DNA from 2 places in the Streptomyces sp. NBC_00536 genome. Region 2 is predicted to be linked to the other one. Evidence: predicted binding sites of a transcription regulator. Region 2 holds the regulator's gene; the other holds the start of a gene.
The links. Region 2 encodes HspR, which represses chaperone genes until heat shock. Its sites were predicted from a motif close to TTGAGNNNNNNNNNCTCAA; they were not measured.
Positions count from the first base shown of each region.

Region 1: a site for HspR is predicted at 4,917-4,935, ahead of lon (endopeptidase La). Genes of this name have one in related genera too.

Region 1 covers NZ_CP107819.1:5,525,043-5,531,372, forward strand. The annotation lists gene OHS33_RS24690 (TetR/AcrR family transcriptional regulator) at 1-151, shown strand, start outside; gene OHS33_RS24695 (hypothetical protein) at 148-714, opposite strand; gene OHS33_RS24700 (glycosyltransferase family 39 protein) at 751-2,166, shown strand; gene OHS33_RS24705 (sulfurtransferase) at 2,560-3,423, shown strand; gene OHS33_RS24710 (DUF4097 family beta strand repeat-containing protein) at 3,520-4,290, shown strand; gene OHS33_RS24715 (DUF1877 family protein) at 4,301-4,819, opposite strand; gene lon (endopeptidase La) at 4,958-6,330, shown strand, end outside.
Region 2 covers NZ_CP107819.1:3,960,309-3,966,638, reverse strand. The annotation lists gene dnaK (molecular chaperone DnaK) at 1-894, shown strand, start outside; gene grpE (nucleotide exchange factor GrpE) at 894-1,571, shown strand; gene dnaJ (molecular chaperone DnaJ) at 1,613-2,803, shown strand; gene OHS33_RS17270 (heat shock protein transcriptional repressor HspR) at 2,805-3,257, shown strand; gene OHS33_RS17265 (helix-turn-helix transcriptional regulator) at 3,380-4,462, opposite strand; gene OHS33_RS17260 (hypothetical protein) at 4,547-4,843, shown strand; gene OHS33_RS17255 ((2Fe-2S)-binding protein) at 4,840-5,163, shown strand; gene OHS33_RS17250 (pyridoxamine 5'-phosphate oxidase family protein) at 5,375-5,779, opposite strand; gene clpB (ATP-dependent chaperone ClpB) at 5,923-6,330, shown strand, end outside.

The DNA of each region.
Region 1 (6,330 bases), 1.6 Mb from region 2:
GGCCGTCATGGACGGCCTCCAGATCCAGTGGATCCTGGCGCCGGAGGGCGTGGACATGCCCGCCCGGCTGCACGCCTTCCTGGACCGGCTGCTGCGCGGGATCTCGGCCTCGGGCGCTGGGCTTGCGCCGTACGCCGCCACCTCGCCCTAGCTTTTGTCGAAGGACGGCAGCGCGTCCAGGACCTTCATCAGGGTCGGCGGGACCGAACCGTCCGTCGCGACCACCTCGTGCCCGTCGTGCACGAAGGCGTAGGTGAACCCGTCGAACACCTTCCCCTGGTCCGTGGCCACCGGGGGCAGGTGGGCGAAATCGGCCTGGCGAAGGGCGCCGCGCAGCTCGTCGAGGTAGGCGGCGGTCAGCTTGCCCGTCCCCACCGGACGCGCGGAACCGTCCAGCAGGGTCCACGACCCGTCGTCCCGGATGTCCAGGGTGCTCTGCCGCCCCGCGTAGCCGCCGCTGCGGGTGACGAGGAGCAGCTGCTGCCGGGCGGGGGCGGGGGCCGTGGGGGCGGTGGTGGCGGACGCGGTCGCGGACGCGGACGCGGAGGGCGTGGTGGTCGCGGGCGGCGCGGTGGGGGCGGTGCCGGTACGCGTGGCGCCGGCGGATCCGGGTTCGGGTCCGGCCGGTCCGCCGGGCGCGCAGCCGCCGAGGGCGAGGGTCAGCGCGCATGCGGCCGCCACGGCCGCGGTCGCCGTCGTTCGGTACGTTCGCACACCCCACCTCCGCGCGGAATCGGGTCGACCCCGAGTATGGAGGTCCCGCGCCCGAACCGATACCGCTCGTCACCCGCCGTCCCCCGGAGGCCCGTCATCAGCCGCACTACCGCCTGGTCACGGCGCTGGCTGCCTCCGCTGCTCGCACTCGCCCTCGGCCTGTGGGGTCTGCCGCGCGGCGGCTCGATGTGGCGTGACGAGTCGGTGACGTACCAGGTGGCCCACCGCACGTCCGGGCAGCTCCTCGGCCTGCTCGGGCAGGTCGATGCCGTCCACGGCCTGTACTACCTGCTGACGCACGGCGTCTTCGCAGTGTGGGACGGCGGGCTGTGGGCGCTGCGGCTGCCCTCCGTCGCCGCCACCGCCCTGGCCGCCGCCGGGGTGGCGGCCCTCGCCCACCGGCTGGGGGCGGGGGAGCGGGCGGCCCTGCTCGCCGGGGCGGCGTACGCGGTGGCGCCCCCGGTGCAGATGTACGCCCAGGAGGGGCGCTCGTACGCGCTGGTCGCGGCCGCCGTGATCTGGGCGACGTACCTGCTGGTGCGCGAGCGCTGGGCGGCCTACGCGGTGGTGCTCGCGCTCGGCTGCTGGCTGCACGAATTCGCCGTACTGGTCCTGCTCGCGCACGGCTTCGTGGCGTGGCGCTCGCGCGGCTGGCGGTGGAGCGTCGCGGCCGTGGGGGCGGTGCTGGCGCCGCTCGTGCTGCTGAGCGCGGGGCAGGCACAGCAGCAGCTCGGCTGGCTCGGCCGGCCGAAGTGGACGGACTGGGCGGCGTACGCCGTGATCGCGGGCGCGGCGCTGCTGCTGGCGCGCGGGATCCCGGACCGGGACCGGGCGCTGGTCCGGCTCGCGCTGCCGCTGACGCTCGCGCCGCCCGGAGTGCTGCTGGCCGTCTCCCTCGTCCACCCGCTGTACGTCGACCGGTACGTGCTCTACTCCCTCGCCGGACTCGCCCTGCTCGCCGGGGCGCGGCTGGCGGCGGGCGGCCGGGCCGCGTGGGTGGTGGCGGTGGCGCTGCTGGTGCCGCTCGGGATCTGGGCCGGGTGGCTGCGTACGCCCGAGAGCCGCAAGGACGACGTCCTCGCCGTCGCGGCGGCCGTACGGGCCGAGGCGCGGCCGGGGGACGCGGTGCTGTTCATGCCCGCGCGGCGGCGGGAATGGCTGCTGTCCTCGCCCCGGGTGTACGGGGGCCTGCGCGATGTGGCCCTCGCCGAGTCGCCGGCGGGCTCGGACACGCTGTGGGGGGCGGAGCTCCCCGCGGCGGAGCTGCGGGCCCGGCTGCTGGCCGCGCCGCGGGTCCTGGCGGTCCTGGATCCGGCGGACGAGCCGGTGGACCCGTATCCGCGGGAGGCGGTGAAGCGGCAGGCGCTGGTCACGGACTTCGAGCTGTGCCGGATCACTCCCGTGCAGGGGGCCCGGCTGGCCCTCTTCGCCCGGCCGGGCACCTGCCCCTAGCTTCCCGGCGGGGCGGCCCCTCCCGGCCCAGGTGCTCCGGCCCCCGAGCCGGGCCCCGGCCCGCCCTTTGCCTCCGGCGGGCCCTCAAACGCCGGGCGGGCTGAATTTGGCTGGTGTCGGCTGTCGCGTGTCGGGTCGCGGTTGTGGGGCTGCGCCCGCCCTTTGCCTCCGGCGGGCCCTCAAACGCCGGGCGGGCTGAACTTGGCTGGCGTCAGCCGTCGGGGCGCGGTGGTTTGGCTGGCGTCAGCCGTCGGGCTGATTCAGCCTGCCCGGCGTTTGAGGGCCCGCCGGAGGCACCAGCGAGCCGCGCCCTTCAGCCTGCCCGGGCCCACCCGGGTTCGGTGGTGGGGGGTGCGGCAGGATGGGGGGAACGGTGATCTCAGGAGGTCGGCAGTGACGGTTTCGGTTCCGGTTTCTGTGCTCTTCGAGCGGCCGCTCGTCGGGGTGGACGGGCTCGCGGCGTGCCTCGGGGCGGACGGGGTGGTCGTGCTCGACGCCTCCGTGGGGGCGCACCGGGGGGCGGGGCGGCGGATTCCCGGGGCGCGGGCCTTCGACCTCGACGGGGTGTTCAGCGACCACTCCGCGCCCGCTCCGCACACCATGCCCGGCGCCGCGGCCTTCACCGAGGCCGTGCGCGCGCTCGGGATCGACGACACCAGCGCCGTGGTCGTCTATGACGGCGCCGGGATCTACTCCAGCGCCCGGGCCTGGTGGATGCTGCGCGCCATGGGCTTCGACCGGGCCGCCGTGCTCGACGGCGGACTGCCCGCCTGGGAGGCGGCCGGGCTGCCCGTCGAGCAGGTGCCCGCCGCGTACGACGGCCCGCCCGGCACCTTCACCGCCCGCCCCCGCCCCGGCCTGATCGTGGACAGCGCCGCCGTCACCGCGGCCCTCGCCGACCCGGACCGTACGGCGGTCCTCGACGCCCGCACCCGCGGACGCTTCGCGGGCACCGCCCCCGAACCCCGCCCCGGCCTGCGCGGCGGCCACATGCCCGGCGCGCTGAACCTGCCCTTCGGCGACCTCCAGCGGGAGGGCGCGATGCTTCCCGAGGCCGACCTGCGCGCCGCCTTCCGCGCGGTGGCGGATGACCGGGAGCGGCTGTACGCCAGCTGCGGTTCGGGCGTCACCGCGTGCGTGCTCGCGCTGGGCGCCGTACTGGCCGGATATCCGGACCCGGCCGTCTACGACGGCTCGTGGAGCGAGTGGGGCATGCCGGGCGCGGAGGGCGAGCTGCCGGTGGTCACCGGGTCCTGAACTCCCGCCCTGGCGCCGGGGGTGGTGCTAGCCCCACCCCCCGGACGGGTAGCAGCGCCATCGACCGGCGGCGGCCCGTCTCGCGAGACTGGGCGCATGACTTCACGCCGCTCCCTCGCCCTGCCCGTCACGGCCCTCGCCGCGCTCGCCGCCGGGCTGCTCGTCTCCGGTTGCTCCACCGACCTCCTCGGCGGGGAACAGAAGACGACGAAGACGGCGGCCGCCGACGCCACGGTCACCGAGGCCGTCACCTCGGTCGAGATCAAGAACGCCCGCAGGGGCTCCATCGAGGTGGTTCCCGGCAACGGCCCCGGAGCCGTGGTGCACCGCACCGTCCACTACCGCGGTGACACCGTCCCCCGGCCCGGCCAGCGGGTCTCCGGCGGCGCCCTCACCTTCACCGACGACTGCGGCGACGGCGACTCCTGCTACGTCGACTACCGGCTGGAGGTCCCGGCCGCGGCCAAGGTCAAGCTGGGCAGCAGCAGCGGCGCCATCACGGTGACGGGGGTCGCGGAGGCCGAGCTGGCCGCCAGTTCCGGCGACGTACGGGCCGAGCGGATCGCCGGGGCGCTGCGCGTCTCGACCTCCTCGGGCGAGATCACGGGCACCGCGCTCGGCGGACCGAGCGCCGAGGTGCACTCCAGCTCGGGCGACGCCCGCCTCGACTTCACGAGCGCGCCCGCCTCGGTGAAGGCCGAGGCCAGCTCCGGCAACGTCACCCTGCGCGTCCCGGGCGGCCCGTACCGGGTCGGGGTGACCACCAGCTCCGGCAGCCGCGAGGTCACGGTCCCGACGGACGCCGCGGCCGCCTCGCGCCTGAGCGTGGAGACCAGCTCGGGCGACGTGAAGATCACCGCCCCCTGATCCCTTACGGCTACGACAGCCAGACGAGCAGCGCGTCGCCGTCCGCCGCCGCGGCCCGGAAGAACGGCAGCAGCGCTTCGTAGTGGGCGACGACGCCCTCCAGCGACGCCCCCCGCTCCCAGGCGTCCACCGGATAGACATCGGCCCGGGCGAGGTCCGCGGGGCCCGCCCCGGCCACCAGCCGCTCGCCGCCCGTCGCCGCCATGGCCGCCGCGGCCGTCCGCACCTGCCCGGGCGTGAGGCAGCGGGGCGGACCGTAGCTCCAGACCTCCCCGCCACCGGACCAGGGCAGCGCCTCCTCGCCGTGCGCGATGTCGACGGGGAACCCGATGCGCCGGGTCAGGAACCCGAGGGCGTCCCAGGCGGTCCCGGTGCTGTACGACCGGTCCGGCCGGTCCGGCCGGTCCGTGCCCACCCCGGCGGTCCCCTCGACGGCCCCCTCCACGCAGGCCAGGACCCAGTCCGGATCGTGCCGGGCGCGCGCCAGCTCGTCGGCGGTCAGCCGGATGTAGCTCCCGAGGATGCTCATGCGCGCAGGGTAGGACCCACCACTGACATCGGCCCCGGCGATGCTCCGTTCGCCCCGGGCGAACGCCGGTTGGGGAACATTGGGCGGCGCACAAGCATTGAGTCGGCATAGCTCAACTTCGCTGCCGGAGGGAAAATCATGGCTTCGACGTCCGTAACGCTCACCCTGCCTGTGCTGCCGCTTGACGACGAGGTCGTGCTGCCGGGGATGGTCGTTCCGCTGGATCTGTCCGACTCGGAGGTGCGGGGTGCCGTGGAGGCCGCGCAGGCCGCCGCCGGTACCGGGAAGCCACGGGTGCTGCTCGTGCCGCGGGTCGACGGGAAATACGCCGCAACCGGCGTGCTGGGCACCGTCGAGCAGGTCGGGCGGCTGTCCGACGGGGATCCCGGGGCCCTGATCCGGGGCCGGGGGCGGGTCCGGATCGGGGCCGGGACCACCGGGCCCGGGGCCGCGCTCTGGGTGGAGGGCGAGACGGTGGACGAGCAGGTGCCGGAGCCGCTGCCCGGCGCCGTCGCCGAGCTGGTCAAGGAGTACAAGGCGCTCGCCACCAGCTGGCTCAAGAAGCGCGGCGCCTGGCAGGTCGTGGACCGCGTCCAGCAGATCGAGGGCGTCTCGGCCCTCGCCGACAACTCCGGCTACTCGCCCTTCCTGACCCTGGAGCAGAAGCTCCAGCTGCTGGAGACCGCCGACGCCGTCGCCCGCCTGCGGCTCGCCGTGAAGATGCTCAGCGACCACCTCGCCGAGCAGGACGTGGCCGAGTCCATCGCCAAGGACGTACAGGACGGCGTTGACAAGCAGCAGCGCGAATTCCTGCTGCGGCGCCAGCTGGACGCCGTGCGCAAGGAACTGCGCGAGCTGAACGGCGAGAAGGAGGGCGAGGAGTCCGACGACTACCGCGTCCGCGTCGAAGAGGCCGACCTGCCCGAGAAGGTCCGCGAGGCCGCCCTCAAGGAGGTCGAGAAGCTGGAGCGGGCGAGCGACCAGTCGCCGGAGGGCGCCTGGATCCGCACCTGGCTGGACACCGTGCTGGAACTGCCCTGGAACGAGCGGACCGAGGACGAGTACGACATCCAGGGCGCCCGCGCGATCCTCGACGCCGAGCACGCCGGGCTGAGCGACGTGAAGGACCGCATCACCGAGTACCTGGCCGTGCGCAAGCGCCGCTCCGAGCGCGGGATGGGCGTCATCGGCGGCCGTCGCGGCGGGGCCGTGCTGGCCCTCGTCGGGCCGCCCGGAGTCGGCAAGACCTCGCTCGGCGAGTCCGTGGCGCACGCCATGGGGCGCAAGTTCGTCCGGGTCGCGCTGGGCGGCGTACGGGACGAGGCCGAGGTCCGCGGACACCGGCGGACGTACGTCGGCGCGCTGCCCGGCCGGATCGTCCGGGCCATCAAGGAGGCCGGGTCGATGAACCCGGTGGTGCTCCTCGACGAGATCGACAAGGTGGGCTCCGACTACCGGGGCGACCCGGCGGCCGCGCTGCTGGAGGTCCTGGACCCGGCGCAGAACCACAC
Region 2 (6,330 bases):
GCCGAGCTGGTCAAGGAACTGACCGGCGGCCAGGACGCCAACAAGGGCGTCAACCCGGACGAGGTCGTCGCCATCGGCGCGACCCTCCAGGCGGGTGTCCTCAAGGGTGAGGTCAAGGACGTCCTGCTCCTCGACGTGACCCCGCTGTCCCTCGGTATCGAAACCAAGGGCGGCATCATGACCAAGCTCATCGAGCGGAACACGACCATTCCGACCAAGCGGTCGGAGATCTTCACCACGGCCGAGGACAACCAGCCGTCCGTGCAGATCCAGGTCTACCAGGGCGAGCGCGAGATCGCGGCGTACAACAAGAAGCTCGGCATGTTCGAGCTGACCGGCCTGCCGCCGGCCCCGCGTGGCATCCCGCAGATCGAGGTCTCCTTCGACATCGACGCGAACGGCATCATGCACGTCACGGCCAAGGACCTTGGCACGGGCAAGGAGCAGAAGATGACCGTCACCGGCGGCTCCTCGCTCGGCAAGGACGAGGTCGACCGCATGCGCCAGGAGGCGGAGCAGTACGCGGACGAGGACCTGCGCCGCAAGGAAGCGGCCGAGTCCCGCAACCAGGGCGAGCAGCTCGTCTACCAGACGGAGAAGTTCGTCAAGGACAACGAGGACAAGGTCCCGGCCGACGTCAAGGCCGAGGTCGAGGCGTCCATCGCCGAGCTGAAGGAAAAGCTCAAGGGCGAGGACACCGCCGAGATCCGCACCGCGACCGAGAAGCTCGGCGCCGTCAGCCAGAAGCTCGGCCAGGCGATCTACGCCGACGCGCAGGCCGCCCAGGGTGCCGCGGGCGCCGAGGGTGCCGGCGCGGGCCAGGCCAAGGCCGATGACGATGTCGTCGACGCCGAGATCGTCGACGACGAGAAGCCGAAGGGCGGCGCTGCCTGATGTCGGAGGAGACCCCGGGCTTCGACGAGAAGCCCGAAGTCCCCACCGGCGACAAGGCGGATGACGCCGCTGCCGAGCCGAAGGCCGCCGACTCCTCCAAGGAGGAGAAGGCGGCCCCGGCCGGGGACGCAGGAGCAGCCGAGTCGCTCGGCAAGGAAACCGCTCTGCTGGCTCAGCTGGACCAGGCCCGTACCGCGCTCGGCGAGCGCACCGCGGACCTCCAGCGGCTCCAGGCCGAGTACCAGAACTACCGCCGCCGGGTCGAGCGGGACCGGATCGCCGTCAAGGAGATCGCGGTCGCGTCCCTCCTGACCGAACTGCTCCCGACGCTGGACGACATCGGCCGCGCGCGGGAACATGGCGAACTGCTCGGTGGCTTCAAGTCGGTGGCCGAATCGCTGGAGACGGCCGCCGCCAAGATGGGCCTGCAGCAGTTCGGCAAGGAGGGCGAGCCCTTCGACCCGACGATCCACGAGGCCCTGATGCACTCGTACGCGCCGGACGTCACCGAGGACACCTGCGTGGCGATCCTGCAGCCGGGCTACCGGATCGGCGAGCGTACGATCCGTCCCGCGCGCGTCGCGGTGGCCGAGCCCCAGCCGGGCGCGGCCGCTCCGGCCAAGTCCGAGGACGCGGCCGAGCCGGGTACGGACACGGACGGGTCCGACAAGGGCTGAAGGTCTGATGTCAGCACGTCACGAGAGGAGGGCCACCGAGGATGAGCACTAAGGACTTCGTCGAGAAGGACTACTACAAGGTCCTCGGTGTCCCGAAGGACGCGACCGAGGCCGAGATCAAGAAGGCGTACCGGAAGCTCGCCCGCGAGTTCCACCCGGACGCCAACAAGGGTGACTCCTCGGCCGAGGAGCGCTTCAAGGAGATCTCCGAGGCGCACGACATCCTCGGGGACGCCAAGAAGCGCAAGGAGTACGACGAGGCGCGCGCGCTGTTCGGGAACGGTGGCTTCCGCCCCGGTCCCGGCGGCGGTGGCGGCTTCTCCAACTTCGACCTGGGCGACCTCTTCGGAGGCGCCCAGGGCGGGGGCGGAGCGGGCGCCGGCGGCTTCGGCGGCGGTCTGGGCGATGTCTTCGGCGGCCTGTTCAACCGCGGTGGCGCGGGCGCCGGTGCGGGCACCCGCACCCAGCCGCGCCGCGGCCAGGACATCGAGTCCGAGGTCACCCTCTCCTTCACGGAGGCGGTGGACGGGGCCACGGTGCCGCTGCGGATGTCCTCGCAGGCACCCTGCAAGGCGTGTTCGGGCACCGGCGACAAGAACGGCACGCCCCGGGTGTGCCCGACCTGCGTCGGCACCGGGCAGGTCTCGCGCGGCAGCGGCGGCGGTTTCTCGCTGACCGACCCGTGCGCGGACTGCAAGGGCCGCGGCCTGATCGCCGAGACCCCCTGTGACATCTGCAAGGGCAGCGGCCGGGCCCGTTCCTCGCGCACCATGCAGGTCCGGATCCCGGCGGGCGTCTCCGACGGCCAGCGGATCCGGCTGCGCGGCAAGGGCGCTCCGGGCGAACGCGGCGGTCCCGGCGGCGACTTGTACGTCGTCGTGCACGTCGGCAGCCACCCGGTGTTCGGGCGCAGGGACGACAACCTCACGGTCACCGTCCCCGTCACCTTCGCCGAGGCGACGCTGGGCGCCGACATCAAGGTGCCGACCCTGAACGGCCCCGCGGTGACGCTGAAGCTGCCGCCGGGCACCCCCAACGGGCGCACGATGCGCGCCCGTGGCAAGGGCGCGGTCCGCAAGGACGGCACCCGCGGCGACCTGCTGGTGACGGTCGAGGTGGCCGTCCCGACGGAGCTGTCGGACAAGGCCCGTGAGGCGCTGGAGTCGTTCCGCGACGCCACGGCCTCGGAGGATCCGCGCTCCATCCTGTTCGAGTCCGCGAAGGGAGCATGACATGGACGGCCGCCGACGCAATCCTTATCAGCTGACCGACGAGACCCCGGTCTACGTCATCTCGGTGGCCGCCCAGCTCTCGGGTCTGCATCCGCAGACCCTCCGCCAGTACGACCGCCTCGGTCTGGTCTCCCCGGACCGGACGGCCGGCCGCGGCCGCCGCTATTCGGCCCGTGACATCGAGCTGCTCCGCACGGTGCAGGCGCTGTCCCAGGACGAGGGCATCAACCTGGCGGGCATCAAGCGGATCATCGAGCTGGAGAACCAGGTCGCCGCGCTCCAGCAGCGCGTCGCCGAACTGTCCACAGCTGTGGACGGAGCGGCGGCGGTGCTGCGCCAGCGCGAGGCCCAGGTGCACGCTTCGTACCGGCGGGACCTGGTCCCGTACCAGCCGCCGCAGCCGGGCAACGCCCTGGTGGTCTGGCGCCCCAGCCCCAAGCGGCCGCTGGACTGACCCGCGGCGACGCCGTACCGGGTACGCCGTACCGGCCACGAAACCGGCCACGAAGGCCCCGCCCCCCTGCCCGGGGGGCGGGGCCTTCGCGCGTTCACACGACCGCGTTCACACGACCGTGTTCACACGAGGTGGCCGGGGCCGAGGTCCGGGTCCGGGTCGTGTTCGGCGGTCAGTCCGCCGCCGCCCGGCAGGCTGCCCGGTCCGTCGAGGATCCCCGACTGGGCGATCAGGAAGCCGAGCTGCGCGCGGCTCCCGCTGCCCAGGACGGTGGCCAGCTTCGCGATGTGCGCGCGGGCCGTCCGTACGTTCATCCCGAGCCGCCGGGCGATGGCCTCGTCGACGTACCCCTCCACCAGGAGCTGCGCGATGGAGCGCTGGACGCCCGAAATCCCCTCGGGGGTGTGCCGGTACGTCACTTCCTGGCGCAGGGGCACAGCGCGCCGCCAGAGCTGCTCGAAGACCTTGATGAGGTATTCGACGAGACCCGGGTGGCGCAGTTCCAGCGCCACCCGCCGGTCGTCGCTGGCGGGGATGAAGGCCACGGTGCGGTCGAAGATGATGAGGCGCTCTATCAGTTCTTCCAGCGTGCGGATCTCCACCTTGCCCGCGGAGATCCGGTCGACGTAGGCCAGCGTGCCCTGGCTGTGCCGCGCGGTGTGCTGGTAGAGGGTCCGTATGCTGACCCCGCGGTCGATCAGCGGCGCGTCGCGTTCCAGCGCCTGGGTCAGGGCCAGCGAGGGCCGGGCGCCGCCGGGCTGGACCGTCAGCACCTCGGTGTGGCATTCGGCGGTGGCCAGGTTCAGGGCGGCGTTGATCCGCTCGAAGCCCTCCAGCACGGTGATGGCGTGGGTGTTGGCGGGACTCTGGGCGCTGATGGTAAGGAACGGCTCGAAAGCGTCGGTGAGATCTACAGCGCTGCGTCGGCGGTCCTGGATCTCGCGTTCAATCGGATGCAGCCGTTGGGCCAATGCGACGGATGGGGGAACCGGACGCAGCTGGTTCGCGTCGTCCGGATCGGGCTGCAGAAGAGCGAATTCAAGCAGGCAGGGGGCGTTTTCAACTTCTCCCCTTGCGATACGGCCCGTGCTGAGCGCCGCCGCGTAGAGACGCGCTCCCTCGTCACACAGAGACGTGACGGGGTGGGGATGTGTCTCGTTTGTGCCGCTTCTGGGCAAATCTCCACCCCCCAGGGTCCTGAACATGCAAGAACATGATGCATCGTCCCTGTGGCAGTGACGTGCCTGAATGAGCCATCGTCGGACACGCGGGGGAGAGGATTCCATCAAGTGAGGACGAAGCCGACCATGTACAAAAGAATGCTTCGCTCGGCGCTTGCCGTTGTTTTCTCCGCCGTTGCCGTTTTTGGTGCAATAAGCGCCGTCGACACTGACGCGGGGAGCGCTAGGGCCAGCTATGACACAGGCTGGACCAGTGCGCCGGCAGGAACATCGTTCGACACCGGCTGGACCAGTGCGCCGGTTCTGAAGAACGATCTGAAGGACGACACGGGCTGGACCGATGCACCGCAAGGCACCGGAGGCGACACAGGATGGACCTCTCAGCCCGAGGCGGTGGCCTCATGACCCCCGACGACCGCGACTTCCGTCGCGAAATGGCATCCGCGTACCGCTCCGGATGGCAGTTCATCGATCTCGTCACGGCCATCCCCCACACTGGCGATTCGTTGATGGTCACCCTCTTCGGCCAGCCGATCGTCGTCGTGCGCGAGGAGGACGAGGACGTCCGCGCCTACCGCTGCCTGCGCCGCCCGCGCGGTGCGCCGCAGCCCGTCCGCTGCGAGGTGCGCTACGGAATGGTCTTCGTCAATCTGGATCAGCGCGACCACCAGCTCTTCGAACCCGATGCCACCACCGTCACCTCCGCCACCCCCCGCAGTGCCTGAAGCGATTCCCCCGTCGTCGCAGATCGCTCAGGCGCTTCCCCCACACAGCGGCGCCATCGTGAACCTGAACACGATGGCGCCGCTGTGCACCCCGCGTCCAGTGCTTGAACCGGAAACCTTCCGGAATTGGCCCGAATAAATCAGTGGCGCCGCTGACGGCGGCACCGCTCGCCATGGCACCGCACCGAGGGGCACACCCCTGCTCCGCCCCTCAGGCGCGGCCCATCGCGCGGTCGAGCGTGATCACCAGGACGACCCGGTCCGGATTGGGCGACGGGACGCGTCCGTACCGCTCCGCGTAGCGCTCCACCGCCTCGGCGACCGCCGCCCCGTCGTCGAGGACCGTGGCGCGCCCTTCGAGCGTCGCCCAGCGACGCCCCGCCATCTGGCACACCGCCGCCCGCACCCCCTCGGGCCCCGCCGCCAGGACGTTGCGGATCTTCTTGCTGTGCTTGTTGCTGATCACCCGCGCCACCCCGGCCTCCGGGTCGTACGTCACGCCCACGGGCACGACGTGCGGCGTCCCGTCGGGGCGCGGGGTGGTCAGCGTGCACACGTGCCGTTCCCGCCAGAAGGCGAGGTAGTCGGCCGTCGGGTTGAGTACGTCATGGGACATGCGCCGAAGCGTACGAGGCCGCGGCGCACGAGTTCGCGGGGCCCGTTCCGCCCCTGGCTCCCCCTTGAGTGGAATAGACTCAACTTTGTGCACGCTTCCCATGGCAAAGAGGGAACGGAAGAAGGAACGGAGAGGAGCCGTACGTGGACGCCGAGCTGACCAACAAGAGCCGGGCCGCCCTGAACGCCGCCACCAGCAGGGCGGTCCAGGCCGGCCACGCCGACCTGACCCCCGCGCACCTGCTGCTGGCCCTGCTCACGGGCGAGGACAACGAGAACGTCACCGACCTGCTCGCCGCCACCGAGGCCGACCAGGCCGTCGTACGGGCGGGCGCCGAGCGCCTGCTCGCCGCGCTGCCCAGCGTCACCGGATCCACGGTCGCGCCGCCGCAGCCCAGCCGCGACCTGCTCGCCGTACTCGCCGAGGCCGACCGCGAGGCCGGACGGCTCGGCGACGAGTACCTCTCCACCGAACACCTCCTCATCGCCATCGCCGCCAAGGGCGGCCCGGCGGGCGAGGTCCTTTCCGCACAAGGCGCGACCGCCGACCGG